Regions from separate parts of the Fusibacter sp. genome, predicted to be linked through region 3. Evidence: predicted binding sites of a transcription regulator. Region 3 holds the regulator's gene; each other region holds the start of a gene.
What was found. Region 3 encodes HrcA, which represses chaperone genes, less so after heat shock. Its sites were predicted from a motif close to TGTTAGCACTCNNNNNNNNNGAGTGCTAACA; they were not measured.
Positions count from the first base shown of each region.

Region 1: the regulator HrcA is predicted to act here: its motif matches at 8,253-8,283, upstream of htpG (molecular chaperone HtpG).
Region 2: the regulator HrcA is predicted to act here: its motif matches at 3,117-3,147, upstream of AC220I_RS05195 (Hsp20/alpha crystallin family protein).

Region 1 is NZ_JBVBZF010000079.1:1,359-12,138, forward strand. Features, by position in the region: gene addB (helicase-exonuclease AddAB subunit AddB) at 1-3,194, opposite strand, end outside; gene AC220I_RS10920 (TraX family protein) at 3,307-3,981, shown strand; gene AC220I_RS10925 (TIGR01906 family membrane protein) at 3,993-4,703, shown strand; gene AC220I_RS10930 (GGDEF domain-containing protein) at 4,955-6,109, opposite strand; gene AC220I_RS10935 (4Fe-4S dicluster domain-containing protein) at 6,279-7,334, opposite strand; gene AC220I_RS10940 (CBS domain-containing protein) at 7,500-8,138, opposite strand; gene htpG (molecular chaperone HtpG) at 8,370-10,337, shown strand; gene AC220I_RS10950 (CidA/LrgA family protein) at 10,455-10,780, shown strand, end outside.
Region 2 is NZ_JBVBZF010000013.1:10,954-21,733, reverse strand. Features, by position in the region: gene AC220I_RS05205 (ABC transporter permease) at 1-1,466, shown strand, start outside; gene AC220I_RS05200 (efflux RND transporter periplasmic adaptor subunit) at 1,481-2,719, shown strand; gene AC220I_RS05195 (Hsp20/alpha crystallin family protein) at 3,172-3,603, shown strand; gene AC220I_RS05190 (hypothetical protein) at 3,684-3,956, opposite strand; gene AC220I_RS05185 (hypothetical protein) at 4,010-4,612, opposite strand; gene AC220I_RS05180 (cytidyltransferase) at 4,748-9,640, shown strand; gene AC220I_RS05175 (lactate/malate family dehydrogenase) at 9,663-10,780, shown strand, end outside.
Region 3 is NZ_JBVBZF010000032.1:3,508-14,287, forward strand. Features, by position in the region: gene AC220I_RS07310 (GatB/YqeY domain-containing protein) at 1-102, opposite strand, end outside; gene rpsU (30S ribosomal protein S21) at 118-300, opposite strand; gene AC220I_RS07320 (histidine triad nucleotide-binding protein) at 418-762, opposite strand; gene mtaB (tRNA (N(6)-L-threonylcarbamoyladenosine(37)-C(2))-methylthiotransferase MtaB) at 889-2,196, opposite strand; gene AC220I_RS07330 (RsmE family RNA methyltransferase) at 2,212-2,964, opposite strand; gene prmA (50S ribosomal protein L11 methyltransferase) at 2,982-3,914, opposite strand; gene dnaJ (molecular chaperone DnaJ) at 4,246-5,409, opposite strand; gene dnaK (molecular chaperone DnaK) at 5,473-7,287, opposite strand; gene grpE (nucleotide exchange factor GrpE) at 7,460-8,050, opposite strand; gene hrcA (heat-inducible transcriptional repressor HrcA) at 8,083-9,108, opposite strand; gene hemW (radical SAM family heme chaperone HemW) at 9,465-10,652, opposite strand.

The DNA.
Region 1 (10,780 bases), on a different contig from region 3:
ATATCGCCCTCCAGTAGACTTTGTCCAATTTCTTGAATTTTTTCCTGCACATGATCAATCATGTGATAAAAGGTATCAAGTGGCAACACTTTAGAATCCTTTGTGAAAGCACCGTCTTTTTTATAGCTCACTTTCATCACAACGGATTTATTGTCTTCCATCAATGTGCGATCCATTTTTTCAAGAATTATGGGTTCTTCAAGGGCAATCCCATCAAGTCTTAATTGACTTTCAATCTGAGATTCTATGAGTTCAGACAAGGTCTGAGCAGATTGAATCATCGGGTCGTCTATCTTGAAATAGAAAATACCACCTGGCTTTAAGTCCTCAGCCTTAAAATAGTCTGGGTTGTCCAAACAGGCTTTTAAATAAACCATCAATTGCATCTGTAGACCATGATATATGTCTGAAAGAGATAAAGTCGTGCTTCCCGACTTATAATCTATTATTTTGACATAAGAAGATTGATCTGTTTCTAACAAGTCGACGCGATCTATGACACCTCTTATTAGAAGTTTTTCACCATTGCCTAGTTCTATGATCATAGGTGGTGCGCCAAAGCCCTCATCTGAAAAGGCCATTTCAAAGGCTATGGGTACAAAATCACCCTGCTTAAGTTGCTTGGTCAATGTCCAGATGGCCCTTTTGGAAACACGTTTTAACTTTTGAATGAGATACTGATATTGAAACTTTGTTTTAAAAATATCTTGATCCACCATCTCATCGACGATCTTTTCAATCATTTGATCGCACGATTTTTGGTCCAAATCTTGCCACACTAAATTCTGATCGTATACAGCTCTACCAAATTGCTCTAATGCACTGTGAAAGAGCAGGCCGACATCTGGGAAAGTAATCTCATAATGCTTGATGGCAATTGGCTTGATGCCATAGGATACAAAGTGTTTAAAAGGACACCACATAAATTGCTCCAGTCTCGAAACACTGGTTTTCATGGGCAAATCATAAAGGGCGTCCACCACTTTACGATTGATTTTATCCACGTGATTTTCATAATTTAGACCTTCAAGCAAGCGTTGGGCTTTTTCAGGCTCATTTTCAACATACCATTTGAATGCGGTTTCCCAATCCGGATGAACTTCATGTCCATCGGCAGACTTACGCATCTCAACAGCAAGGTGTTTCAAGGTCCCTTCCGCTGTTGCAATATAGAAGGGTTTTTCTTCAATATTCATATAAACAGCATCATGAGTTGGTTTTAAACTTGGAAAAATTTTAAGGACCTTGGGAATGAGATAAGAAGGCCTCAGGGCATTGCCATCATTATTGGTCAAAGCATAGCTCAAATAAATGTAGTCACTAGGTCTCGTTAGAGCGTTGTAGATATTGTAGTTTTCCTTGTCTGAAAACATCTTGCTGTCCAACAACAAATCATATCCCTTGGATTTTAGAAGCTCTTTCTCTTGTTCGGCAATTAACTGCTGGTCTCCACCCATTTCAGGCAATATGCCATCATTTATGCCCAAAATAAACAAGGCTTTGATGGGATGCGCTTTAGATCGATCCAATGACCCAATGAGAACCTGATTTTCGTAAAGTGGAAGCAAGCCTATTTCAGCATGTTCAAAACCAGTTTCAAGCAAGTCTATCACATCTGTAAGCGTCATCAATTCTGTCCCCAAGAGTTCAACAGTTTGATCAAAGGTTTCAATGACGACATTCCATATTTGAGCAAATAATTGGGCATAGTCATAAGCCATGCTTTCTATGAACTGATTGACCTCTTGGTCCATTTTTAAGGCAACTTCATTTAGGACAAGAAACTCATATACTTGTGCCAATAGGTTTTTAACCTCAATCTCCTTAGACGAATGCACACCTAGAAGGGGATGTAACTTTTCTAGAAGTTTTTCTCGAATGGCATTGACCTTTTCTAAATCGTAGCACCTAGAGCCTTTAAAGTTTTTTGTGAAAGGGGCTATATACTGACGCCCACTAATACCAAACTCGATAATATAATTTTCAAACAAGCTAATCTCACTTACGCTAAAATCTAAAAGTCCAGTCTTCAGCATACTCATGACATATTCTCGCTTAAACCTACTCTGTATCGTTTTAAGGCTATTAATTACCAAATGAACCAAGGGATGAGAGAGAATATCCATTTTTTGATCCATAAAAAATGGAATTTTATATTCTGTAAAAACCTGTTTGATGATGAACTCATATCCAGACAAGGCGTTTGTTACCACAGCAATATCCTTCCAATCATAATTTTGATCTCTGACCAAATTGATAATCTCGATAACTGCGTGTTCGACTTCATCTGTGATACTATTTCCACTGTGTAGCTTAATCCTATTTTGATCAGCAAGGTGACGCGCATAGGGATAATTGAGTATGTTTTCACTTAAATGTGTAATTAATGGATTAATATTGTCATGGTTCATTAAATACTGAACAGACTCAACTTGATTTTGATTTGCGATTTCTAAAACCTGTCGATGTAAATTAGCTGTATGTGTAAAAACACGATTTTCGCCAAAGGGAATCGTTAGAGTGAGGTGTTTACTTAATCTCATAAGGTGGTCTAAAATCTGATACTCAACCTTTGAAAAACTATCAAAGCCATCTACCCATACTTGAGCGCCTCTGATTTTAACAGATTGCGCCATACGGTCCAAAGCAAATTCGATGACATCCACTGAGTCCATATAACGTTCAGTCTTAGCTGCTTCGTACGCCGCCATTAAAAGGGATAAATCTTTTAGTTTCATGCTCAAGAGTGAGGTTTCATCCAAATCTGAAACGGCCCTTTGAATGGTGTTGACATCAACTAAACTGTGCTTCATTTCATCCAAAAAATCGTTGAACTGATTTAAGAAACCTTTTTTTTGACTGGCAGCTTTGTAATAGTTTAAGTTCGCCCCAGTCTGCTTAAATACTTTTCTCAGCAACATGGCTCTACCAAGTGTTGTGATTTCTTGATAAGGTGGCATTTCCACTTCGTTTAACAATTTATATATGAGTCGCTTGAAGCTTAAGATTTCCACACCAAGCAAACCTTCTTTTTGTATGTGCTTTAGGAGTTCTTTTTCGGTCTCTAATGTAAATTGTTCCGGTACCAGCAAGATTATTTTGTCGGAACATCCAATTTCAATTGCTTTCTTTATTTCTTCATATACCCTATAGGTTTTACCACTTTTTGCTTTCCCCATTAGAATTCTCAACATGATATTATCCTCCTAGCTTTAATTATAATTTTATAAAATGAATAATACAATAACCCAGCGTGTCTAAATCAAGTTAATATGTTATAATAACCTAAAATACAGGGGGAAAATGATGCAAAAAACTTTGTATTCATCGACTGGCTTAAAAACCATTGCCATCCTTGCAATGGTCATTGATCATATTGGTGCTGAACTCTTTCAAGAACTAGATTTTCTACGTGTGATCGGGCGATTAACCCTTCCTATAATGGCTTTTTTTATCGCCATCGGTTACGAGAAAACATCAAACTTAAAAGGCTATATTGGCAGAATCCTCTTTTGGGCATTTGTCAGCATATTGCCATATGCATATTACTTTCAAAGTGGCTATCAGAATGTCCTCTTCACGTTGGCGACTGGTCTATGCCTCCTCTGGGCACTTGATCACCTTAAGTCCAAAGACATTAAATACATCTTATGCTTAATAACCTGTTTATTGGTCACTCTTCTTCAATTTGATGGGTTCTTCTTAGCCATTGGCATGATATTAATTTTTAGATATTATAGAAACTCGCCAAGAAGGCTCTATATTAGCTTTATTGGACTTTTAATGGTTTATCAAGTCCTACTGCTCTATCTTCAGCCTGACTGGTCTGATCCCCAATTATGGGTTCAGAACGCTTCAATATTGGCTTTGCCACTCTTAAACAAGTATAATGGCACCAGAGGCCGTTTCAAACTGGGCTTTTATGCCTTCTATCCTTTACATCTTACGATACTTTTAACCATAAAAACTTTATTCTTTTAATGGGAGGTCATATGAGAAATCCATCTCATCCATTCAATCTTTTGCTCATAATTGTTACAGGCGTTCTCCTGTCTTCTTTGACCTATTTGTATGTATTTGAAGCTTACGCTTTTAACGACGCTTTTTATATTAAACACTTTGAAGCACTTGGTGTCCAAGATATCGTGGGTATCTCCACCTCGGATTTAGAGCATGTTACCACGGAACTGGTACGCTATATTGATACCGGTCAAGGTGATCTGCACGTTACAGCCACAATTGACGGTCAAAGCACAGCTTATTTTAATCCCAAGGAACAGGCACACCTTAATGATATTAAAATTTTAGTTAGAGGTGCACGTGCCATTAGAAACAAAATTCTGGGACTTACCGGTTTTTTATTCGTGGTTTGCATTTTCATCAACCTATCAAGTCTTTATAAAATATCACGTATTTTTCTAGCAAGTGCAATTTCGAGTATTGGTACCCTCATCGTACTTGGAATGATGTATCTCATGGATTTTGACCTTGCCTTTCGGAAATTTCACGAGATGGTATTCTATAATGATTTATGGCTTCTAGATCCCGCTAAGGATAGACTGCTTCAAATGATGCCTCTTGAATTTTTTATGACCTTCACCTTGTATTGTCTTGGGAGCGTTTTTTTCATTCAGGCAATTTTCCTATTAATTTTTCTAATCTTTCGAGGGTCAAGTCAAAGACCCAAAAGAATGTTCCGATGATATTAGGAACAAACACCATTTAACGAAAAACCTTGTTTTACCCCATATAACCGTATTTCGCAAGTTGATAACCCTTGCTCCAAGCTGGTTGAAAACTAATGATCTAAAAATATAAGGAGCTGAACTATAAATATGCCAAGATATTGGCCTTGCTATAGTTCAGCTCTTTTTTACGATTGTTCTATTCATTTTATTTTAATTATTTTGCCTTAATTACTAAGCTTACTACTCAATGGATACTCTGAACGCAATCAGGTTTCCAGTACAAACTCATCCTTTTCAGATGTTTTTTTTCGCCTTTTGTCCATGTACATGTTTTGATCCACTTGGTGTATCAACTCTTTGTAAGTAATCGAGGCATGCTCTTTATAGTTGTAGATCCCTAAGGATATATGATAATAAATCATGGCATCACTTTTTTCATCATGGAACATGAAAACAAACGCTTCGAGCTTCTTTTGAAAAGCCTCTGCCTGTTCTTGATTATCAAACAAAACACAGAACTCATCGCCACCATATCTAAAAACTCTATTTTCTATTCCCAGCAAACTCTTTATGATGGCTACAAAATCGATAAGAAGTGCATCACCAATCACATGACCATAGGCGTCATTAACCAACTTAAAGTCATCTAAATCTATGAATACTATGGAAAAAGCCTTTTGCCTGTTCAGTTTCATTTCAATCACTTCATCAAAATAATTCCGGTTAAAGGCATTGGTCATTCGGTCCACACTAAGTCTATGATTAAGTTCTTTTGCAGTTAGATTTGTAAGCATAGAACCCTGAGTTTGCAGAACAAAGAAACAAGTTACCACAAGACCAAATAAGCCATATGCCTCAAAAGCAAAAATCAAGGCCGTCATGATCATAAGATAACTGAAGCTATAAGTTACAAAATTTCTTGCTATAATATTTTTAAAATGATTTCTGTTGCTGTGCAAAGAAATTACCGTATAAGTAAGTATAATATTCAATAGGTTATAGACAAATATCAATAATAATAGGTCCATAATAAAATCAAAATTCGCTTGAATTTTATACTGATTGATGAACTTTTCTGCCAGTGTCACTAGAATAATATATTGAGAGACATTAAATAGCCATTTCTCATCAAAAATTTGTTTTGAACCGCCCTCTCTTTTTAAGATGACGAATTTACCTGCAGTCTCAAAAACCAAAATACTGATATAACACATTAAAAGCGGTTTATAAAACAATAAGAATAATGTCAATGGTGCTGTTAAAGAATGCTTAATTGAACTTTGACTAAAGAGATAATTGGTTTCAGAAATTGTACTTACCAATAGTATCAATAGAAAAGTAACATCCAATAAGCCGCCATCCATTGGCAACATTAATGATTTCACAAAAAACAGGGCTGCTAGCGCGATAATAGATAACATAAAAGGTCGAAAGAATTTGTTCATCGAATCACCACCTCTCGTGGTTGTCCAGATACAACCTTCTATATTATATATTTTATTTGCTTATATTTCCATATATAAAAACTTTTTTTCGTGACTTTTGAACTATTTCTATCCCGATAATTCATTTTTAACCCAATCATTAGTCCTAGTCAACGAGGGGAAGTGGGTTCTTAATGTAATTTCGTTTGCCAAACTTCTCTTTGTCCTCTTTCAATATTTTATGTGTGTTTTCTCCTAAATTAGTCCAATATTCGGGATCTACGCCCTGTGAAAAGGGACAAGATGACAAACATACACCACAGTCAGTACCAATGGTTTTCCACATCTTCATACATTTTTCCTGATTGACTTTAAAACCATAGTAGCCTTGGGGCTGGTCCTGAGATGGCCCACTATCAATGGCTTTGCTCGGACAATTTGTCGCACATTTATTACATTGATCACAAAACGAAATCATATCCGTCTCCATGACTTCATCTGGTATAAGTGGCAAATCAGTGGTGACAACACCAATTCTAACGCGCATGCCATAATCAGGTGTTATGAGTAGCCCTGCCCGGCCAATCCTTCCAAGACCAGCATCTTGTGCTACAATTGGCGCACATACGAGATAATCCATATCCATATTATTTTTGGCTTCATAGCCTAAATTTGCAATAAAAATAGACAACCATGCCCCTAAGAAGCCTAAGTCAGAATAAGCTTTAACGACTTCCATCATCTCCTCAAGTTGTGGGGCTCTATTGATCATGTCACGGTCCATCTCCTTGATAAAAACAATCCCATATCGATAAGGCTCCCCCACTTCCTGACCATAATTTTCAATTGTACGACCTCTATGTGAATAGTAGTGATGTGGCTTCATAAGTGTAATTCGAACATCAGATGCCCCAAGATAAGTGACTAATTTTTTTATTCTCATACTCATCACTTCAGGGTCTACTTCAATCGGATCACACTTTGCATCTTGCTTAGAAATCGTTTTGATATGATTCAAAAGCTCAAAGCCACTATCAGCAAAGGGCGAAAAAATCGGATCGAAGGTGGGCGTGCCTGGCGCATTGATGCCTGGCATGGCGCGAATAAGATCATCAATGGCTTGTTTTTCAGGATATCTTGAATAATAATCCTGATACATTTGGTCATTTTTAATATAGCGAATTCTCGAAAGCATGGTATCTCTTTCATCTATTTTCTTCATAACTAGCCCCCCTAAAACATCGTGCTATCATCTGAAAGATATTGGTTTTTCTTTTGATATTATCATAACATGTCTATAACCAAAGAAAAAGAACACGAGATCATTTTCGTGTTCTTTAAATAGACTTGAATCTTTCAAGTGTAAATTATATTAAATCATAGCCACTTATTTAGGACTACCTTCAACGACTTCTCTTACCTTGAAGCCTCTGTCTTCTAGTTTTTTTGCAATCACATGAATGTCTTGACCGACAATTCTTACTGAAATTTCTTGAATGCCCATGACCTCAGTATCGAAAAGGGCTATGTTGGTGATATTGCCACCATTTTTTGAAATTATCTCTGCAATTTTTGCGAGCGTTCCCTTAAAGTCGTCCGTTAAGATCGATAACTTTGGATCTTTTAAGCCATATACTTTTGTGATGACGCCAAAGAGTGATTTCTGTGTTAAAATGCCCTGAAATTCTCCAGCTTCATTGTTCACAGGTAAAAACCTGACTTTCTTATTAAAAAAGATTTCTGCTGCCTCTTCCACCAAGAGGTCTTGTGTAACACATTCTACTCTATTGTGAATAAACTCTTTCACTGGTCTTTGTAAAAAAGCATTAAAATCAGTTTGATTTTCTTTAAAGTAGGTTTCATAAATAAATTGTTTTGAAAGAAATCCAATGAACTTGCGGTCTTCTGCAACGGGTAAAGATAAAAAACCATTTTCCTCAATGAGTTCAAGTGCCTTTTGAGCAGTGTCTTTAGTCGATAGCACAATCAATTTGTTGGCTGGTGTCATAATAGCTCTAATTCTCATAATGTGTCTCCTTTCAAAAGCGACAAGATTTTCTTCACTATATTTATGCCCAATACTTTGGGTAACTAACATTTATAACAATTATTTAATACTTGTTTCGAAAGAAGTTTATTTTGTTAGCACTCTTTATTATCGAGTGCTAATTTTTACTTGACATTTGATGGTCAAAAGCCTATCATATTTTTAGAAAGTCATCAATAAAATGAATCGTTTTAGAAAAGGAGTGATTTTATGTCAATGGAAAAAGGAAATTTATCCATTCATAGTGAAAATATTTTCCCAATTATTAAGAAGTGGCTTTATTCTGATCACGATATCTTTGTGCGTGAGCTCATATCAAACGCAAGTGATGCCATCACTAAGCTGAAGCAACTCTCAATGATGAATGAAGCTAAAATAGAAGAAAATCCAAAATTTAAAATTGATGTTATGCTTGATGAGGCATCTAAAACAATTACGATTTCCGACAATGGCATCGGTATGACGGATGAAGAAATAAAAAAATATATCAATCAAATTGCATTCTCAGGTGCAGAGGATTTCTTAAATCAATACAAAGACAAATCTGACAAGGAACAAATTATCGGACATTTCGGGCTCGGTTTCTACTCGGCTTTTATGGTAGCTGAATCAGTAGAAATTCATACACTTTCATATAAAAATGACGCAAAACCAGTATTATGGCGTTGTGAGGGTGGCACTGAATTTGAAATGCAAGACGGTACACGTCAAACAAGAGGAACAGAAATCATCCTTAATGTTGGCGATGACGGCAAAGAATTCTTAAATGAATTCACTTTAAGAGAAACCATACAAAAGTATTGTTCATTCATGCCTTATGAAATTTACTTCACAGTGGTTGGCAAAGCACCTGAAACCGATGAAGACGGTCATGTCGTCATCGAAGAACCAAAACCACTTAATACGGTACTTCCCCTATATGCAAAATCACCAAATGATTGTACTGATGAGGAATACAAAGAATTTTATAGAACAACTTTCAAGGACTTTAGAGAGCCACTTTTTTGGATTCATCTCAATATGGACTATCCATTCAACTTAAAGGGGATACTCTACTTCCCAAAATTCAACACTGAATTTGACAGCTTAGAGGGACAAATTAAACTTTATAACTCACAAGTATTTGTAGCAGACAATATTAAAGAAGTCATTCCTGAATTTCTATTGCTGCTCAAAGGGGTTATCGACTGTCCAGACTTGCCACTTAATGTTTCAAGAAGCTTCCTTCAAAATGATGGCTTTGTCAGAAAAATCTCCAACTACATCACAAAAAAAGTTGGGGATAAACTCAACGGCCTCTTTAAGACAGAACGTGAAACATTTGAAGGCTTTTGGGATGATATCAACCCTTTCATTAAGTTTGGTGGCCTAAAGGATGAAAAGTTTTTCGAAAGTATTCAAAAGATCTACTTATTTAGAACCATATATGATAAGCATGTGACATTGGACGAATACCTTGAAAACTCTGAAGACAAAAAAGTCTACTATGTTACTGATAAATTGCTCCAATCTCAATATATCAATCTGTTTAAAGCACATGATCTCAATGCAGTCGTGTTAGAACACAGCATTGATACAGCTTTCATTTCACATATGGAAGCTAAAAACGAAGGCGTTAGCTTTACGCGCGTTGATTCTGATTTAACAGATCACATGAAAGAAGCTGATGAGACAATTGATCAAAATCACCTCAATGCCTTACAAACAGATTTAACTGGCGCTTTTAAAGCTGCCGTCGGTATGGATAAAATAACCCTTAAAATCGAAAACATGAAGGATGCCTCAATATCAAGCATGATGACACTTTCTGAAGAAGCGAGAAGAATGCAAGATATGATGAAAATGTATAGCATGGGCGGTATGGATCCTAACATGTTCAAGCCTGAGACAACCTTGTTGCTCAATCACAAGCATCCCCTTGTAAAATACCTTATGACACATATAAACGAATATAAGGAAGTTGTTGAAAAAGAAGTTCCTGTAGAATCAAAATCTGAAGAGACCCCTAGCGAAGAGACAAAAACCATTACAGAAACACATTATCACGTGGATGAAATGGGGACACTCATCATGGAACAACTCTACGATTTAGCATTACTCGCACATTCACAACTTTCACCTGAAGCTATGACAAAGTTCATCAAGAGAAGCAACACACTTTTATCAAAGTTGATATAAGTCACACACACACAATATAAAAGCTGGTCCTTACAGACCAGCTTTTGTATTGTTAGGGATTGTTTTATATAAAATATTCATTTATAATGATTTTATCTCAATTAATAGGAGCATAATATGAACTATCTTTTTCAATTTTCAATCTTGCTTTTTTTCTGGCTCTTAGGAGAAGGTGTGAGCCTTATTCTAAGTCAATTTATCCTAATTCCCGGTTCTATAATGGGTATGATCTTGCTCTTTATAGCCTTGAACTTAGGCATCATAAAAGAAGACCAGATTAAAGATACCAGTGATTTTCTACTCAAAAATATTGCATTTTTTTTCCTACCAGCAAGTATAGGTGTCATGGCCTATTTTACTTCTGATCTAATATCACTCGTGTCAATTGCCGTTATTTCAACAATTATTACCATGACAGTCACCATGCTCATCACCCAGTTGCT
Region 2 (10,780 bases), on a different contig from region 3:
TAAAGGCGATGGGATACCGAAATTATCAGATTATGCTTCATTATTTGGGTTATGCTACGACCATTGGCTTACTGGGTGGTATTGTAGGCGGCATATTAGGGACGCAACTCTCCATATCCTTTACAGAAATGTATAAGACTTTTTTCAACTTTCCAACCCTAAAGAACGAGTATACCTATAAATATGTTGCCTATGGTATTTTAATTTCACTTTTTTTCAGTACATTTGCAGGTTTCCAAGGCACTAAAAAAATATTAAAACTAACGCCTTCTATGGCTATGAGTCCTGAAGCACCAAAGGGTGTTAAACGGAGCCATATTGAAAAGATAAAACTCATTTGGGAAAGTCTAACAATGCAAGGCAGAATGGCTGTTAGGAATATCAGCAGAAGCAAAGGCAGAAGTGCATTTACCGTTTTGGGATTGATCTTTGCATTTAGTATTATGGTCGTAGCTTGGTCATATAACGACTTAGTCGATGTGATGATGTTTGATCAGTTCAATGAGGTTCAGCTTTATGAAATGAAAGTCAGCTTTTTAAATGTTCAGCCTGCAGAAGAAATGATTAATCAACTTTACAATATAGAGGGGGTAGAATACGCAGAACCATTGATTGAGTTGCCTGTACAGATTAAAAATGGTCAGTATGAAAAGACGACTGTTGTCATTGGTCTGTCAGAAGAGACCAAGTTATATCGCGTTTTGGATAAGGCTAAAAATGTAGTTGACTTAAGTCAGCCTGGTATTTACTTGTCAGAGAATCTTTCCACCATGCTTCATGTTGAAGTTGGCGACATATTACGGATAGAAAGTCCAATATCCGATGATTATATTCTAATGGAATTAGTCGGGATAATTCCCCAGTATATCGGATCAAATGGTTATGCAAATGTGTCCTATCTAGAAGAAAAAACAGGTCTGAAGGACTTGGCAACCACTGCGTATTTAAATATTGATGAATCCAAGCAGGAATCAATCAAGAAGAAATTAGATGAGTCTCCAGTTGTGGGCGTCGTAGAAGTTCAGGCTCAGACACTTCAAAAATTTAAAGATTTACTTGATAGTTATGGCTTTATGAATTATATAATGGCAATTATTTCAATAATTGTTGGATTTGCAATTGTCTATAACTCAAGTGTTATTTCCTTGTCCGAAAGACAAAGAGAGCTTGCATCCTTACGAGTGCTCGGGATGACTGTTGATGAGGTATTACAGATTGTGTCTTTTGAACAATGGTTATTAGGGACGCTATCAATAGCCTTTGGAATTCCAGTATCCTATGCAATGATGAATGCAATGGCAATGACGTATCAAACAGATGCCTATTCATTCCCAGCAATCGTAGGGGATAATGCAATCGTCTTATCAATATTGGGAACAGCATTATTTATCATTTTATCTCAAATAAATGTTAAGCGAAAAATCAAACGTCTTAATATTGTAGAAGTCCTTAAAGAAAGAGAATAACAGGGGAGGCTATTATGAAAAAGTCGGTTAGAAATATAATTATTGGGCTAGTAATTGTCATAAGTTTGGCGAATATCATTTATTCAAGGTTAAAACCTTTAGAGGTTGAAACGATAACGATTGAAGCCAACAATTTAGTGGATTATGTAGAAGAGAATGGGAAAGTAATTTCTGAAAAAGAAGTGCTTATAACACCCAAAACAAGTGGGCAGATCATGGAAATTGTCAAGGCGAACGGAGATGCGGTTATAAAGGGTGATTTAATATTAAAGCTTGATTCTGAAGGGCTTGAAAAACAGTTAGCCGTACTATCAGCGCAAATTAAAGCATATGATGAAGAAAAGAGCAGCTCTCTAGTGCAATTAAAGAATCAGATTCATAGCCAGTCGATTCAGGTAAGTGAAATGAAATCACAAAGAGACTTTGCCAAGGACACTTTTGATCAAATGACTGCATTATATGAACAGGGATCACTTAGTGAAAACGATTGGAAAGCAAGCAAACAGGCATATGAAACAGCAAATTCCACATATCAGCAAATTCAAAGTGGTTTAAGCAGCTTAAATGCCCAGTATAAAAGTATTGCAGAATCTAGTGGGACGTTAATGGCATTGCAATCACAATATGATGCACTTGAACTTCAATTAAAGGATACCAATATTTATGCAAATGCAGATGGTATATTGACAGAGTTTAATGTAAAAATTGGAGAATTCGTTTCACCGCAACTTCAAATTGGAAAAATTATTGATCCTGAAAATTACTTGGTTGAAGCATATGTTTTAACCGATGATGTATCAACCTTAAAAGTAAAAGATGAAGTCTTATTGATCCTCAAACAAAATGGTCTTGATCATGAATTCAAAGGTGAAATTCAATTTATATCAAAATCAGCAGAAGAAAAAATATCATCATTGGGATTAGTTGAGCAAAGAATGAAAGTGTTGATTCGATCCAATGAACTTTCCAAGGTCGTAAAAGCAGGATACGAAGTAAAAACAAAGTTTATATCCGAGTTTAAAGATGAAGCACTTGCAGTGCCAAAGACTTCTATTTTTAAAATTGAAGATGGTTCATATGTATATGCCATAAGAGATGGTAAAGCCATTCAGTTAAAAATCGAAACTGGAATAGATACAGATTCTGAGATATCAATTGAATCTGGCATTAACCCAGGTGAAGTTATTATTAAAAATTATAAAATTGACGGCTTAACACCTAACAAAAAAGTTACCTCGAAGTCATCTAATTAAATCTTATCTCATTTTAACTCGCATTCTTGCATTGGATGCGAGTTTTATTATATACAACAAAATTTGAGCCAAAAGCTGTGATGAGGAATGTTGGGCCTCAAACAGCGTTAGCGAAAATTAGTTTGAGACATCGATGATGGCTCAAATGTTGTTTTATATCATTAGTTCTTTGAGCAAAGATGTTCAAAAGCGATTAGGTGAGAACCATAACAGCATAGCACGGTTTTGGCGTTAAATGAGTTTATGGTGAAAATAGGCAAATAGAGTTCAATGGTGTTGAATGTTGAAATACAAAGGTTATCAGTAATAAATAAATTGTGAAAAAAATATGAATACTTGTAAAAAAACCATGAAACACATTGACTATTTCCCATACAAGGGGTATATTATAAGTGTAGATAAGCACTCGACGAACGAGAGTGCTGATAAAAATATTTTAAGGAGGGATCATTATGTTGAGCTTAAAACCATTAGTACCACAAAGAAGAGAAATGGACACTGTGTATGATTTTTTTGAAGATTTCTTAAATGACAGCTTTCCTATGATGAATCGTCTTAAAAATGATGGCTTTAAAATTGATGTCAAAGAAAATGAGGAAGCGTATACTGTAGAAGCGGAGTTGCCAGGAATCTCCAAGGACCAGATCAAGATTGAATACCATGATTCCAAATTGTACATTTGCACAAGCCAAGTGAACGAAAAGAATGATGAAAACGATCGCTATATTCATCGCGAAAGAACTGTGAGTCAAATGCAAAGGGGTGTTTATTTAAGAAATGTCAACTATGACGGTATCCAAGCTTCATTAGAAAATGGTATTCTTACAATAACAGCACCTAAAATTGAGAATAAAGCAGAAAGACATAGAATTGAAATTAAATAAAATCATTTGTTAAATTAAAAAATGCAGCGTTTATGAGAACGCTGCATTTTTCTGTCTATACTATTTGTTTTTAGCCTTCGTTAATATGGACGCGTTGTCATTTTTAAGACCTTGTAGATACGCCAAACGAGTACAGCAAAGAGTAGTGCAATAATGCCATATCTTTGGACCGGCACCATGTCATATGAAAACACAAATGATACAAAAATTGAAAATGCGATAATCGCAACAACAATATGAACAGCCTTTTCACCACTAGTGATCTTAAAGCCTTTTGCCTTGTCTTCTTGGTATTTTGCTTCGTTAAGTCGCTCTTTAATTTCAAACATGTCAAATGATGCTTTTTTTCCCATAATTGTACCCCTTTTTATCGTCCTGTTTGGTTTCCTTTTTTATTATACTAAATTTAAGCGCGATAATCTATAATTTGCCCTTCAATCTCGTCGTTTTTACCGATCGATAGGAGTTTATAGTTGATTTTAATTAACTGATCAACCAAACCATTGGATTTATATAAGAAACCCAATGAGGTAACATCGTTACAGAAAGTGTCTACAAATTGCTTTTTATCAAAGTGAACTTGATTACTATGATAATAAACGCCAACATGCTTAAGTTGAGCTTCATAGTCGTGTAAAATGGCTACTACCAAGAAATTAAAGTGTGTGCCGTAATGGGCATCAACATCTTTTGAGTCTGCAAGCAATTGGTTGATGGCTCTTACAAGGTTTTTACCACCGGAAAGCACTTCTTGTTTGTGGGACTTATAATATTGTTTCGCTGTCTCTTGATCGGTGAGCCTTTGATACGAGGCCTTTAAGTTATGAATTTTCTCATAGAAGTAATCCACTAAAACACTTTCATTGTTCGAGCTTTTGTGAGGTGTATTGTGTGATTCGCCCTTAGGCAAGAGCATGGTGACAGTAGAAGTTTTGTAAGTCGATTTTATTTTGTTTGGCGCTATGTTTTTTGAGTTATATATTTGGTTGCTTTTTAATATTTGAGACATAACTTGTCACCTCCTCTGTTGATATTATCGGCATTTTGGGCGGTTTTCTTTAATCTGTTTGCAGTCAACTGGCAATTGTAAAGCCCTTTGGATTGTGGGATAATAGAATTAATACAGTCCGTGTGAGGTGATGTGATGCTTAACAGAATGGAACAATTTGTAGAAGAGATCGAAAAGGAAATATTAAACCGTTCTTTTTTGAAAAAATATAATTTTGAAAGAAAACTTATTGATGAGTTTCTCCTTGGAGACCATTTTAATCAAATGGTCCATGAAATCATTGAAAATGAGCAGTTTCACTCTAAAGTTGTCTTTGATATGATTGAGCCCTTAATTGAGCGCTCTTTCTATGGTGTACCGCCTGAAAATTGGCTTGAGTACTTCTATTATTATGCGCTTAGTTTTTCATTTCCCGATGCGGTGCCCTTTAAACTAACAGCGTCCTATAATCGTATTTCTGAGTTGTATCTTAAAGTGCTCAAAGTCGTAAGTGGATATCAAAGAAGGTCAAGCGATGGGACTTGGCAGAGTAAATATGCCATTGACCTGCTGACAGAAGCTGAAGTGCTTGAGCTTGAAGACCCTAAAGAGTTTTTAGCGTTTAGAAAACACTTTAATAACGAGTATGTGTACGAAATGATGAAGCTTAACCAAGAGGTAATAGGTTATACAACCCTTGACCATATTTGTGGTGTTCATCATTTGGCAATGCGCATAGCAAGACAGCTAAAATATGCAGGATTTCCAATTGACCTTGGTCGTGTTTCTGGTGCTGCAGCGGGACATGATATTGGTAAATTTGGTTGTAAGCAAGACGAAATGAAACGTGTGGCCTACTTCCACTATTTTTATACTGGTGAGTGGTTTGAGAAGAGAGATATCGTCTATATCAGAAATGTTGCCATCAACCATTCGACTTGGGATTTAGAACTTGAAGCCCTCCCAATCGAGTCCTTAATTCTTATTTATAGTGATTTTAGGGTAAAAGCGGAGCGCATTGAAGGCAAATCAGTGATGATGTACTTTAATCTCAAAGAATCTTTTGATGTGATTTTGAACAAACTCGACAATGTGGATTCTGCTAAAGAAAATCGATACCGCAAAGTTTATCGCAAATTAAGAGATTTTGAACACTTCCTTATTGACCTTGGCGTACAAGTGGATCCAGATGTCGATGAGCTCTTAAAACCAGGCTGTGTTAATCAGAGAAAATATTTTTCTTTGATGCAAGGTGAAGAAATTACGGATAATGTCATTCACTCATCAATTGAGCACAATATCAATCTCTTATATAGGCTCCGTGATGAAGCTTCTTTGAACAAACTTTTAGAGCCCGTGAGAAACAGTCGGGATATGACGAGTCTAAGAGGGTACATCTCTATTCTCGAAGAGTATTACAACTATTTAACTCAGAAGCAAAAGCAAATCATGATCAACTTTTTATACGAGAAACTAATTTTGCCTGAAGAAGATATCCGTAAACAATGTGCGGAGCTTATAGGTACAATTATTGCATCATATGATGAGGAAATTAGGAAAGAAATTCCCCAAAGTGCAGTTATTGCAGAATCTGAAATTGATACTGTTAAACTCTTTGATATTTATGTAGAAAAGTTCTTGCTCCCTGAAAATCAAATTATCGATCGACACAAAAAATATATCAGCTATAGTTTACGAGACATGATTGATTCTTATTTCAAGCACTTAAAAGTGCCTGCAAGTCGAGTAAAGAGCATCGAATTAATTGTAGATTATTTCAAGACCTTTGAAAATGATGAAAAGATTAGGTTTTATTTGATTAAGGCAGCGCGTATCTTGCCATTCAAAGAATTTGATGAAACTCAAAAATCTTCAATATTGTTGTTTGTATCAAGTCTTTTGACAAGTGACGATTATAAGTTGAGATTAAGAGCCTTTAATCTGATTTATACTTTAATTTCATATGCGAGTGCTGACTTGCTTGAGGCCTGTGGTGTATATCGAATCTTTAAAGCGCCACTTCAACCGGTGGATAATCCAGCTGAAAATTATGCGAGGTTAAAACTCGGAGAGCACCTATCGCTTGACGAGGCTCAAATTGAACGATTGAAAGAGATTTGTCTTGAAGATCTTCAATATACCTCCAATATTTTCTTAAGCAATTTAAAATCTGCTACACTTGATATTGCAAAACGATTTCAAATTGAGCTCCTTATTAGAAATACGCTTTTATATGATTATGACAATTGCTTCTATATGGCGATGCACCTTTGTAATCTCCTTAAGGTAAGTGCCCTTGAATCTGTTCGTAATACAGCTGGAAGAATGCTTTTGGAGTTGATTTCACATCTTAACTACGAACAGAAAAATGATATTGCCGTGGAGCTCATCAGAGCACTTGAAATGGAAAGTTATGAGTTCACAAAATATATTCCGCCATATCTTGGCAAGATCCTGCTTCACATCAAGCCTAAAGAGTTAGATGAAATATTGGAAAGCTTTGAAAAGAAAATGAGCACTTCAAATGCAGGGCTTATTTCCCTTATTGAAAAAACAATAGGGGTGGCAATTACCAAATATGCAGATTATAAATATGCCTTTAAAGAAGAAATGGACGGGCATAATAGACGTGTTTTGAGAATGTATGGCATCTTGTTTACTGGCTTCGTTCACTCATCAAGTCATGTTAATCAAATGGCCTTTAGCGTTATTGCAAAGGATATTTTCCAAGATCAATCCCTAAGCTTAAGAAAACGCGAGTTCCTTTATAAGTTAATTATAAAGAAGATCATGTCGCTTATGGTGAACACGGATGAAGATTTAGATCTGATATTTTTCAACAATTCAGCATGTCTGAAATATATTTATCAGTTCATTTCTGAGTTTCAACATGAACACGGTGATATCAAGCTTAAACCCAATAAAAAGATTGCCTTTTTCCCGGGAGCCTTTGATCCATTTACCTTGAGTCACAAGCAAATTGCCATGGATATCAAGGAGAAGGGCTTTGAAGTTCTGCTTTATGTGGATGAGTTTTCTTGGTCCAAAAGGACTCAACCGAATCTTATTCGACGTAATATCATAAAACGTTCTGTTGCGAGTGAAATTGATATATATCCATTTCCAAGAGATATTTCAATAAATATTGCAAACAATGAAGATCTCGGCAAACTCGTTTCGCTTTTCCCAGACTCTGAAATTTACTTGGTTGTAGGCAGTGATGTCGTAATGAATGCCTCGGCTTATAGGGATGGTAAGATCAGTAAAATATTTGAAATACCACATTTGATTTACGAGCGAGGGGGGCTTGAACTACCACCAGAAGAAAATGACAAGCTCAATGAAAAAATCAGCAAGCTTCATCCGAACACCATCAAAGTACTTTTGCCAAAAGAGTATGAGAGTATTAGTTCGACACTAATCAGAGACTATATAGACGAAAAACGCGATATTTCTTCTCTGATAGACCCACTTGCGCAAAATTATATTTATGAAAAGGGCCTCTATCAAAGAGAGCCAATGTATAAGAGTGTCATGACGACAAAGTCTTTGGTGCTCGAACTGATTGAAGAACCAAACTTGACCTTGATTGAAGCTCTTGCTAGTATATCGGGCATTGAATTTCCAGAGGCTTATCAAAAGCTTAAGGATATTTCTGGAATGCTTAATTTTAGGATGCTTATTTTACGTAGCCTTGAAAAAAACAATGAGATTGTGGCCTATTCACTATTTCACTGGTTAAGGGCGACAAGTATTCACAATGAGTTTACTGACCCTTCCATCATAAAATATATCAGAGACGAGTCTGTGGGGAGAATAATTGTCATTGACAGCATCGTCAAGAAAAAGAATTGTGAAATTAAAAATCTTGAACAGATAATGATGACAGAGACACTTGCAAATGCGCTTTCAAGGGATTATACCTACTGTGTTTACAAGGAGTCCATTAGACATCAAATCAGCAAGGAAGTTATTGAGATATTGACCAATCAAGGCTTTGTAAATATTTCCTCAGCCAAAACGAATGAGATGGTTTATGCTGTCAACATGTCGTCACCGTGTACAGTCAATTTGGATATTCATTCTATGTTCAAAGACCCTTATAAGCACATGCCTGAGGTTGTACAAGTTATGAATCGAACAAGATTGAGACTCCAAAAGGCTTTAACAGAGCTTTATCCTGGAAATCTGGTTCTTAACTTCGATCGTGCGATGATTTACGAGACCTTGATCAAAAAAGTATGTGATGAAAACAATATGCCAACCACGCCACTTGTGCCAAAACAAGTGGGAGAAGCGATGTGTGTGCCTTTTGGTGCCATTTTCAAGCGTTGGATACTGCCAAACACGGTTACGAAAACACTTCATGCAGAAAAGTACTTTTCGACGGATTTAACAGAACACCGCATTATGGAATATCCCTTCTATTTGGATATAGCCAACCAAATTAAAATGATTAAATCCTTTAATAGACCTGTGATTTTAGTGGACGACTTACTCAATAAGGGGTATCGAATTAAAGCCCTACAGCCCCATTTTAGAAATGAAGACGTTAATATCCAAAAATTCATTGTGGGCATTATGTCGGGTAGTGGTAAGGAGATTGCTGAAAGGATGAATATAAACGTTGATGCGGCTTATTTCATTCCTAAAATTAAAGTTTGGTTTTACGAGAGTAAGCTCTATCCCTTTATTGACGGTGATGCAATTTGGAGAGGCAATATTCCAGAGAGTAACTTGATAAACTCTGTCAATCTTATATTGCCTTATTCGTCAGCTAATTATATCGTAGGGGCTTCAAAGACAGCCGTATATAATCTGTCTGAAGTAGCACTCTTAAATGCCATTGACATTATGAGTGCCGTTGAACTCGCTTATGAAAGTCAAAATGACAGGCTTTTGACAATTGATCGATTGGGTGAAGTACTGAACACACCAAGGTATCCAGATAAAGGGAAGAATATATTTTATTCTAATAACATTAGACCATCTGAATATCTATGGGATGACTTAGAGCAGCTTAGAAAGTTAAAATCGTTTTACTTGTAAAATACAATAGTAGAGGTGAAGGATGTTTTATTATAAAATTGAGGAACAGCAGCTTGTTTCGAATGAGATTATCGTTAAACTGGAACCTTTTAAAATAGAGAGCTTGAATCATTTCAAAAGAACATTTTTGATTTTTAATAAGCCCAATTATAGAGGAAAGCAATTTTTTAAAATAACGCCTTCTTTTAGTACTCTTGAAGCATATGAGTCAATAGACTGGCTTATGAACCCTCAAAAGAATCAAATTCCTGAGGAACTTGAGATTTTATCAGATCGTGAGCTCCTTAGCGGGCTCAATATCAATGCCTGGTTAGAGCAACTTGAAACTGAAAATCAGGATCAAGTGATCATAAGCTTTAAAAGTTTTATTTCAGAGGTAACTGCTCTAAACAGTGGTAAGAAGAGAATACATCTTCTTGGACTGGGCGATGTGGGCAGCACACTTGCCATTGGATTGAAACTCCTTGGTGGTGATGCAATTCATACACTTGGTGTTTTTGATATCAATGAACATCAAAGACGTCGTTATGAGATGGAGCTGAATCAAATAATTGTCAATCAGGAGCTCAAGGTTGAAACGTTGACTATGGATGATCTGTTTCACTGTGATGTATTCGTTTTTTGCGCCTCAAAATATGTACCCAAAGTTGGTGAGGCAGTTGCGGATGTCCGTATGATTCAATTTGAAGAAAATTCAAAAATTATAGAAATTTATGCGAAGATGGCGAGAGAATATGGTTTCAAGGGTCTTTTCTGTGTCGTTTCCGATCCTGTTGATTTATTGTGTCGCAGTGTTTTTGAAGCATCAAATAGAAATGACAAGGGTGACTTCGATGGTCTTGGCATCTCAGCTGAACGCATTAGAGGCTTTGGCCTTGGCGTTATGCATGGTAGAAGTTTTTATTATGCTAAAAAATTAGGCCTTGAATATGCATCAAATGGACGCGTTTTTGGTCCTCATGGAAAAGACCTAATTTGTGTAGACCATATCACAAAATATAACCATCAAGCCTCTCTTGAGCTTACAGAAAAAGTCATTCATGCGAATTTAGATGTAAGAGAGGAAGGCTTTAAGCCCTACATTGCACCTGCAATCTCTTCAGGCGCAAAATCAATATTGGACGCAATTTCCGGTAATTG
Region 3 (10,780 bases):
CTTAATTGCAGCACGAAGCATCGTGATCACAGACTTTCTCACTTTGTCTTTTTCTCTCATAGCATCTTTCAAATCATCAGTCAGCTTACTAGCAAGTGACATATTTTCACCCTTTCTTTAAGCTTGACGTCTTTTTTTCTTTCTAGCTGCTTCAGATTTTTTCTTACGTCTTACACTAGGCTTTTCGTAATGTCTTCTCTTCTTGATCTCAGCCATTACGCCAGCTTTTGAAGTTTCTCTCTTAAATCTCTTTAAAGCACTATCGATGCTTTCATTTTCTCCTACTTTGATGCCAGACATTCACATTCCCTCCCTCCGTTAATAGATTCTTTAATAGTACAGAGGAATGTACCTAGAACATACTTCGTAATTATACACTAAAAACGCTATAAATGCAATACATTTTTATAGTCATTTTTAACCTGGTGGCCACTGTAATGACCTTCCGCCAAGCAAGTGATAATGAAGATGGAAAACACTTTGACCTCCGTCTTTACCGACATTTGTAAGCAAACGGTAGCCACTCTCGTCAATATTATTTTCCTTGGCAATTTTAGATGCCACGAGGTGCAAATGTCCTATGAGATTAATATGTTCTTCTTCCATTTCTTCTATTGAAGCAATGTGCACTTTAGGAACTATGAGAACATGGACAGGCGCACTCGGATTGATGTCTTCAAATGCATAGACAAGTTCATCTTCATAAACTTTTGACGATGGAATTTCGCCGTTAATGATCTTACAAAATAAACAATCCACTATAACACCTCCTCTCATATGTCTGTATAAAATAAACCAATCGATATTAATCCTAATATAATAATTAGGGTCTATATCATATTTGATTATATCAAAATATCATGGAAGTCTCAAAATATTTTTAACATTTTAAGAAATAATTTTACCAATGAGTTCATGCCCATCCAAACCTGTGATTTCACAATTGTAAATTTGCTTAATTAAGTTCTGATGTGCATCACCCTTAACTAAAACCTTAATATAATTAGTGGTGTGTCCTACCCAGTACCCGTCTTTAAACTCTTCAAAGAGGACGTTTAGGATTTCGCCTTTGTAAGCCTCCAAGTAGTCAAGTGTCATTTGATTTCCAAGTTGAATCAGTTTTTCGCTTCGTAGCTTTTTAACGTCGCCACTGACTTGATCCTTCATTTTAGCAGCAGGTGTACCTTCACGCTTTGAAAATTTAAAGACGTGAATTTCACTAAAGTGAATATGCTCAACAAACTTATAGGTTTCATCAAACTCAGCATCAGTTTCGCCTGGAAATCCAACAATAATATCTGTGGTAATTGAAGGATTTTTATAGACTTGTCTTAAAGCTTGAACTGCTTTGTCATATTCATCACTTGTATATTTACGATTCATTCTTTTAAGGACTGAATCAGAACCACTTTGCATGGACAGATGGAAGTGATCACACACTTTATCAAGCTTACTCAATCTTTCCACAAACGATGCCGTTATCAATCTTGGTTCGATGGAACCAAGCCTAATACGTTCAAGGCCCTCAATGCGATGAATGGCTTCCATTAAGTCAATTAGCCCAATGGATTCAAGATCTAGTCCATATGACCCTATGTGTATGCCTGTTAAGACGAATTCCTTGTAGCCTTGTTTTACGAGTTCTGATATCTCTGTAACAATATTGTCAAGTGATCTACTACGGACTTGTCCCCTTGCATAAGGAATAATACAGTAGGAGCAGAACTGATTGCACCCTTCTTGTATCTTAATAAAAGCCCTCGTATGTTCCTTAATATGCTTAACCGTCAGCTCTTCAAACTGCTTAATTTTCATGATATCCTTGACGATAACATAGGGCTTGTCAGTCAAACCATTTTGATAGTCTTCAACGTACTTTATGATACCACCTCGGGCATCTGTGCCAATGACAATATCCACATCTTCAATTGCAGATACTTCATCAGGTGAGATTTGAGCGTAACAGCCAATAACGACCACAATCGCATCTGGATTGTTTTTCTTGGCTCTTCTTATCATTTGTCTTGATTTCTTGTCCCCAACATTCGTAACGGTGCAAGTGTTAATTATATAGACATTTGCAAATTCTTCAAAATCCACAATCTCAAAACGATGGTTGTAAAACAAGTCCATCAAGGCATCTGTTTCGTACTGATTTGTTTTGCAACCCAGTGTTGCAAATGCGACTTTATGCATTTAATAACTCCTAATCTATTTCTCTTTTGAGGCCAAATCGCCAAGTGCATACTGTAAACACGCCACACATGTAAAGCCAGCTGTTTCTGTTCGCAATATACGCTTGCCTAGTGTAACAATTTTAGCGTCTGATTCTCTTAAGGCATCTATTTCAGCAGCTTCGAATCCGCCCTCGGGTCCTATGATTACCGCAATGGATTTTGGCTCTACACCCTTTATGGCATCGTTTATAAACAATTGATCTTCTGCTTCATATAAGGTTAAAACCAAATCATATGCCTTTAAGTAGTCTCCAATCCTTTGTATTGGGAGGACTTCTTTTACCTTTGAAATATAATCTCGCTTGGACTGTTTGGCCGCTTCAAGGGCAATTTTATCCAAACGGTCTATTTTTTTCTGTACATCCTTGCCCTTAAACTCGACGATACATCGCTTAGATTCTACCAAATAGAAGTCTCTAACACCAAGCTCAACATTCTTTTGAATAATCAATTCAAGCTTTTGTCCCTTTGGAAGGCATTGATAAATATCAATTTTGATTGAGGACTCATTTTCAGCCTCTTTGGTCTCTAAAATTTTAAGTTCAATCATCTTGGGCGATATATAGATCACCTCACCGATGTAGTTTATGGAACCATCGCTAAAGGAAACCAATTCGCCAAGATTTATTCTCAGAGATTTTTCCAGATGTCTCACTGAATCCTCATGATGTATCAGTAAATGTCCATCATCAATCTTATCTTCCGGGTTTAAAAAGAATTTATACATAACAAGTCCTTTGATTCTTATTTTTGTGAAACAACAACTGCCCATTCACCCTTTTCAACAACTTCAAGAATTTTAAATCCGGCAGATTCTAGTTTGTCAGTTACCATTTTAATGCGGCTCAAGATTATGCCTGATGCGATAAAATATGCCTTTTCTTTAAGCACCTTATCAATATCATCAACCAGCATCACGATGATTTCTGCAATAATATTTGCCACAACGAGGTCCCCTTTTTCAGTGATTACTGAAACAAGGTCACCATGTCTCACGTCTGATATTTCACTTAAGCCATTATGCTCAATGTTTTCTTTAGCCGTTCTGACAGCATTTTCATCTATATCAACCGCTACGACTTCTTTAGCCCCTAAAAGACCTGCTGCAATGGAAAGAATACCACTGCCACAACCGACATCAATGACTGTATCCGTTGACTTCATGTACTTTTCTATCATTTCAATACACATAGAAGTTGTTTCATGTGTCCCAGAGCCAAAGGCATTACCTGGGTCTATTTCTATGATGATATCCCCTTCCTTGGCATCAAACGTTTCCCAAGTTGGTTTTACGACCATATGGTCCCCAAGCCTAATGGGTTTAAAATATTTCTTCCACTCGTTTTCCCAATCCTTTGGATTTACGATTTCATATGATATTTCACCCAAACCTGGATCGAGCCCAAATTCTTTTAAAAGTCCAATTCGCATCTTAATTGTATTTAATGATTCTTCAATGGATTCCTTCTCAAGATACCCCGTTACAAGTACACCTTCAAAATCTAAGGATATGTTTTGTGGATCATAATAATCCCATTTGCCTTCAGTTTGATTGTGAAAATCAGGATCGTTTGGATCAAGGATCATGACACCTCCTGCACCAACGTCATACAATATATTTGAAACCGCTTCTATAGCCATTTCACTTGTTTTAATTTTAATTTCAAACCAACTCATAAATTTCTCCTCGTTATTTTATTAAGTTTAAGATTTATAATGTCCCTTATAATTTTTTTAAGTGGCTCTTCTTGTAGTAGACCCTAGTAAGATTGAGTTTCGTTACCGCCCTTAGAATTAGAACCATTATAAATCACTTATGATTAATGGTGATACTATTTAATACCCAAATTACATTATAAAATCTATGTTGATTATATATGAAATCACTTTATTTTTCTAGGCTGAAATTATAAGGAGGCCTCACTAACCAACAGACCAATACCTATACCATTTAATTGCGTAAAAAAATCTCTTGTTAAACAAGAGATTTAGTTTAGAGTTCTTTAAATTAGCTCAAAGCATCCTTCATTTTACCTAGGATTCCTTTGTCATTTTTTTTTTTACCCTTTGACGTCTCATCGACGGTGGGTTTTTTACCCGTCATTTCTGCCTCAAACGCTTCAAGGAGTTCTTTTTGTTTCTTATTAAGTCCTCTTGGTATTTCCACAATAACTCTGACATATTGGTCGCCTCTTCCGTATCCGTTTAATACTGGAACGCCTTTGCCTTTAAGTTTAAATTGTTTACCACTAGGCGTACCTTCTGGAATAACAAACTTAGCTTTTCCATCAAGTGTTGGTACTAAAACCTCTGCACCCAAAACAGCTTGTGCATAGGAGATATTTAAATCATAATATATATCATTACCATCACGTGTAAAGTGTTTGTGCGGTGTCACTCTAAGAACCACGATTACATCGCCTCGTGGACCTGCGTTCTGTCCTAAATCACCTTCACCTCTTAGCTGCATATTCGCGCCATGGAATACCCCAGCTGGGATGTCTATGTCTTTTGAAATTCTCTTCTTAATTTTACCGTGTCCCTTACATTGGTGGCATGGGGTATCAAATATTTCTCCCTTACCTTTACATGCAGTACATGGTTTAACACTTATAGACTCTCCGAATAATGATCTTTGAGAATATCTAACCTCACCTTTTCCATTACATGTTGTACACGTATGGGTTGAAGTTCCAGGCTCATTTCCTGCGCCATGACAAACGTCACATTCTTCAGTTCTTAAATATTCAATGTTCTTTTTAACGCCAAAAGCCGCTTCTTCAAAAGATAAAGTTATATCAACTCTGACATCAGCACCTTTTCTTGGACCATTTCGTCTAGATGAAGATGATGAAAATCCGAACCCACCAAACATTTCATTTATGATATCTTCAAAGCCACCAAAACCATCAAAACCGCCAAATCCAGCGCCTGCGCCACCATTTTGATTTACACCGGCATGACCAAATTGATCATAAAGGCGTCTTTTTTCGGCGTCGCTTAATACCTCGTAAGCTTCATTTATTTCTTTAAATTTAGCCTCTGCTTCTGCATTGTCTGGATTTCTGTCTGGATGGTATTGCATCGCAAGTTTTCTATAAGCTTTTTTGAGTTCGTTTTCATCTGCATTTCTCTCGACACCCAACAACTCATAATAATCGCTTTTACTCACTAAAATTCCGCCTTTCTGGTTGAAACCGATTTATAATAGTAAGGCACCCTAAGGTGCCTTGTATTAGTCTACCACTTCGTAATCTGCTTCGTCAACATTATCATCAGAACCTTGACCCATATCTTGCGGTCCTTGTTCAGCTTGAGCTTTAGCGTATAGCTTTTGAGCCAATGGTTGGAATGCATTTGTAAGTGCTTCAAAATCAGCTTTAATTGCTTCTGTATCTTCTGTCAACATTGATGCTTTTAATTTTTCAATTTTAGCATTGATATCTGATTTTTCAGCTTCTGAAACTTCATCACCAAGATCCGTTAATGATTTCTCAATTTCATAGATCATGTTATCTGCTTTATTTCTTTCTTCAATTAATTCTTTTTTCTTACGATCTTCTTCTGCGTGTAATTCAGCTTCCTTAACTTTTTTCTCAATTTCTTCATCAGATAAGTGCGTTGAAGCTGTAATTGTGATGTGTTGAACCTTTCCAGTACCAAGATCTTTAGCACTAACATTTACGATACCATTTGCATCAATATCAAATGTTACTTCAATTTGAGGAACACCTCTTCTTGCAGGTGGAATACCATCTAATTGGAATCTTCCTAAAGTGACGTTATCGCTTGCCATCTGTCTTTCACCTTGTAATACATGGATATCAACAGCTGTTTGGTTATCAGCAGCAGTAGAGAACACTTGGCTTTTCTTAGTAGGAATTGTTGTGTTTCTTTCGATTAATTTAGTAAATACAGAACCCAAAGTCTCGATACCTAAAGATAGTGGTGTAACATCAAGTAATAATACATCTTTAACATCTCCAGAGAGGACACCACCTTGAATTGCAGCACCAAGTGCAACACACTCATCAGGGTTCACGCCTTTATGTGGCTCTTTATTTGTAAATTTCTTAACAGCATCTTGAACTGCAGGAATTCTTGTAGAACCACCTACTAGGATAACTTGTTCGATGTCAGATGGATTTAAACCAGCATCTTTAAGGGCTTTTTTAGTTGGTTCCATAGTCATATCAACAAGATTTTTAGTTAATTGCTCAAATTTTGCACGTGTTAAGTCAATATTTAAGTGAAGTGGACCTTCTGCAGTAGCTGTGATAAATGGTAAGTTAATGTTAGTTGATTGAGTTGTAGAAAGCTCTTTTTTAGCTTTTTCAGCAGCTTCTTTTAATCTTTGAAGCGCCATTTTGTCGTTTCTTAAGTCTACACCATGCTCTGATTTAAATGTCTCAGCTAAATGATCCATAACGATTTTATCGAAATCGTCACCACCCAAGTGGTTGTTACCGTTTGTCGCTAATACTTCGAATACACCATCACCGATTTCAAGAATCGAAACGTCGAATGTACCACCACCAAGGTCGAATACCATGATTTTGTGTTGTTTGTCTGTTTTATCTAAACCGTAAGATAATGAAGCTGCTGTTGGCTCATTGATGATTCTTTTTACATCAAGACCAGCGATTTTACCTGCATCTTTAGTCGCTTGTCTTTGAGCATCCGTAAAGTATGCTGGTACAGTGATTACAGCTTCTGTTACTGTTTCGCCTAAGTAGCTTTCAGCATCTGCCTTTAATTTTTGAAGAATCATAGCTGAAATTTCTTGTGGAGAGTATACTTTGTCGTCAATTTTAACTTTGTGGTCTCTACCCATTTCTCTTTTAATCGAAATAATTGTTCTATCTGGATTTGTGATTGCTTGTCTTTTTGCAGTTTCACCAACAAGTCTTTCGCCTGTTTTTGTAAACGCCACGATAGATGGTGTTGTTCTATTACCTTCCGCGTTAGGAATTACGACAGCCTCGCCGCCTTCTAATACTGATACACACGAGTTTGTGGTTCCTAAGTCAATACCAATTATTTTAGCCATTTTAATTGCCTCCTTATAATTTAACCTTCTAATGTCAATTTTATTATTTTTAACGGACAATAAATAAGTCGTCCTGTTTTTCAATAGATTTACCTTAAAAAATCTTCATATTCGATACGAGCTTAAACGTTCTCACTAGCTCTCATTTAAGACCCCTTTACCTACTGCCTTATTAATTTGAAACCTTTACCATACTTGGTCTAATGACTTTGTCACCCAATAAGTAGCCCTCTTGGAAGACAGCCACTACAGTTTCACCTTCAACGCCTTCAACTTCTTCTGTCATAACAGCATGATGTTTGTCAGGGTCAAACGGCGTATTAATGGCTTCAATTTTCTTTACTTCGTGCTTATCAAAGAAATCATCCAAAGATTTTTTAATCATCTTAACGCCATTTAAGACTTTATCTTCAGCATGGTCCTCTTCGAAAGAAGATAAGGCACGCTCAAAATTATCCATGATCGGTAACATTTCTATAATAAGCTTCTCGTTACCGTATTTAAAAATATCTGTTTTTTCTTTTTCTACACGTTTTCTATAATTCTGGAACTCTGCATTTAATCTTAAATAACGATCATTTAGGTTTTGAATTTCTGCTTTCAACTCTTCTACACCGCTTTCTTGTGTATCACGCTCTTGTGCATTTTCACTCTTGTCATCTGATTCTGCAGTTTCTGAAGCATTTGCCTCATTTATAACAGCCTCATCTGTCTCGACAGTCGTTTCATCGGCAAGTGTTTGATCTTTCTTTTTCTTACTCATCCGTCTCATCCTTTTTAATCATTTTCGTTGTTTTATAAATATATACCAGAAAACAAATCTGATAATGTATTGCTGATGTAATTTACAATTGAAATCACATTGCCATAATCAATACGCTTTGGCCCCATGACGAGTATTTTACCTTCATTTTTGCCATCGACCATATAGGTGGATGTAATGACACTACAATCTTCAAGTTCTTTAATACCTATTTCTGAACCTATTTTAATAGAGAGCTTATTTGTATCAACGACTTCTACCAACCCTTTAAGATTATCCTCTGATTTCATAAAATTAAAGATTTGTTTGGCCTTTTCTGATTCTGAAAATTCAAGTATTGATAAAATGTTTTGCTCACCCGCAATGTGAATTTCATTATCATCTAGGTTCTTAAGAGCATCCTTTAAAATTGGAATTAGATAATCAACAATATTTCCAAAGGTACTCAACTTCTCCTTCAATTTCAATATGGCACGGACATCTATGTTTTCGATGGTTTCTCCCATTAAAAACGATAGCATTGTGTCTGAAATTTTATCCAATATATATTGGTCCGTATTGGCAAGTGCTAATTGAATGCTCTTGACGATGCCGTTATCTGTAACCAAGATTAAGAGTACTTTCTTATCGGTGACTTTAATCATCTTTAAATTGGCCAACTGACATTTATTGAACTGAGGAATGGTCACAACTGATACAAGTCCTGTAAAATCCGCCAATAACTTTGCGGATTGATCTGCAATATCATTTGCCTCGATAATTTTCTTTAATAGAAGCGATTGTATCAGTTCTTTTTGGTCCAAACCAATTGTATGCAAGTTGGTCATGGAATCTACATATAGACGATAACCAAGCTCTGATGGTACCCTGCCAGCTGAAGTATGAGGTTGTTCTAAGTACCCAAGCTCCTCAAGATCTGCCATTTCATTTCTAATGGTTGCAGAACTGATTCCAAGTGGATATTTTTTAGAAATCGTCCTAGAGCCAACCGGTTGAGCTGTGTCTATAAAATCTCTGATGATTGCTTCCAAGATGCGAAGTTGTCTTTCAGATAACATCTTATCACCATCCTTCTGTTAGCACTCATCTTTAAGGAGTGCTAATTCTATATATAATATACCGCCAACCGCTTGACTTGTCAACCTTCTTTTAAAATATTTATAGTCTATTTACAATTCGTTAAAAATCATTTACCGCAGAACTTTGTTTAACACATCTAACCACTCTTCACAAGTTACCACTCTTCCTTTGCGCTAGATGACAACTCATGATATAGAATAAAAGAGATTCGAATCTTACTAAACAGCTCTATGTTCCAAGCTGTTAATAAAATTGAATCTCAGTTTTTTTTAATCTCTACTATATTTCACTTGAAGTATAAACAAGTCTATGACTTCAAATTATAATCGCTTAATTACTCACCCATAAACTCCAAGAATACCTGATTAGACAAGTCTCTACCAAGGGCTGTTAAATAAATTCTATCACCCGAATGATCTAATTCAATTAATTTTTGATTCATGAGCTTTTCAATTTCATTCTTGTATTTTGACATTAGATCAAGCTCGTACTTTAGGTTTATTTCTTTCGCAGAAATCCCCTTGTTGAGTCTTAAACCCAGCATAATGGTTTCAAACAAATCCTCATCTGCCTCAATAGGTATTTCCTCTTCAACCGGTTTAATTTTCTGTTCAAGTGCTTTAATATAGTGGGGAAAATTCGCAAAATTATTGAACCTTAAATTGCCTACTTTACTGTGTGAGGCTATTCCTAGTCCGAGATAGGCTTTATTTTCCCAGTATACCAGATTGTGTTTGGATTCCCTGTTGGGCTTGGCAAAATTTGAAATTTCATATTGATCATAACCATTATCTTTAAGAACGCTTTCAATTAAATGATACATGGCCCTTTCAGTATCCTCATCGGGTAAATTAATTTCGCCTCGTTCATAAGCATTGTACATAGGTGTGCCTTCTTCTAACTTTAGTGCATAAGCGGAGATGTGGTCCGGTTGAAGCTCACTGATGACTTTAAGTGTATATTTGATGTCATCTATGGATTGATTTGGAAGGCCAAACATCAAGTCCAAATTGATATTATCAAAGCCACGTTCCCTGAGACCCTTGTAGGTGGTTAAAAACTCGTTAAAGGTGTGTATTCGCCCAATTGATTTCAATAATGTGTCTTGAGCGGATTGAACCCCCATACTGATACGGTTGATACCAGCCGATAAATAAGCATTAATTTTTTCCTCGTTTAAGGTCCCTGGATTGATTTCTATTGTAAACTCTTCCAAATCCTTTAAAGTGTTAAATGCCTTTATTTGATTAACAATTTCAAGTATATATGACCCTTCAATACTTGAAGGTGTACCACCACCTATAAAAATCGTTTTAATTTTTGAGTCTTTAAGCAAGTCTGAATAAAGTTGTATTTCGGTCTTTAATGCTGAAATATAATTTTCCACAGCATTACTCTTTTCAGCATCGGTCACTTTATATGATACAAAATCACAATATGCGCATTTTTCAATACAAAATGGAATATGAATATATAAACTAATTTCACCATGACTTACCAGTTGATTTACCATTAAACTCATCTGAACCTCCTTTATCTTCTGACTATTACAGGCCCTTTAACCTTTAACCTTTATCATTTAATCAGATTAATCTTGTCTTATGCCTTTGAGCATTATAGGGATAAAAAAGCAATCGGAGAGCCCCGATT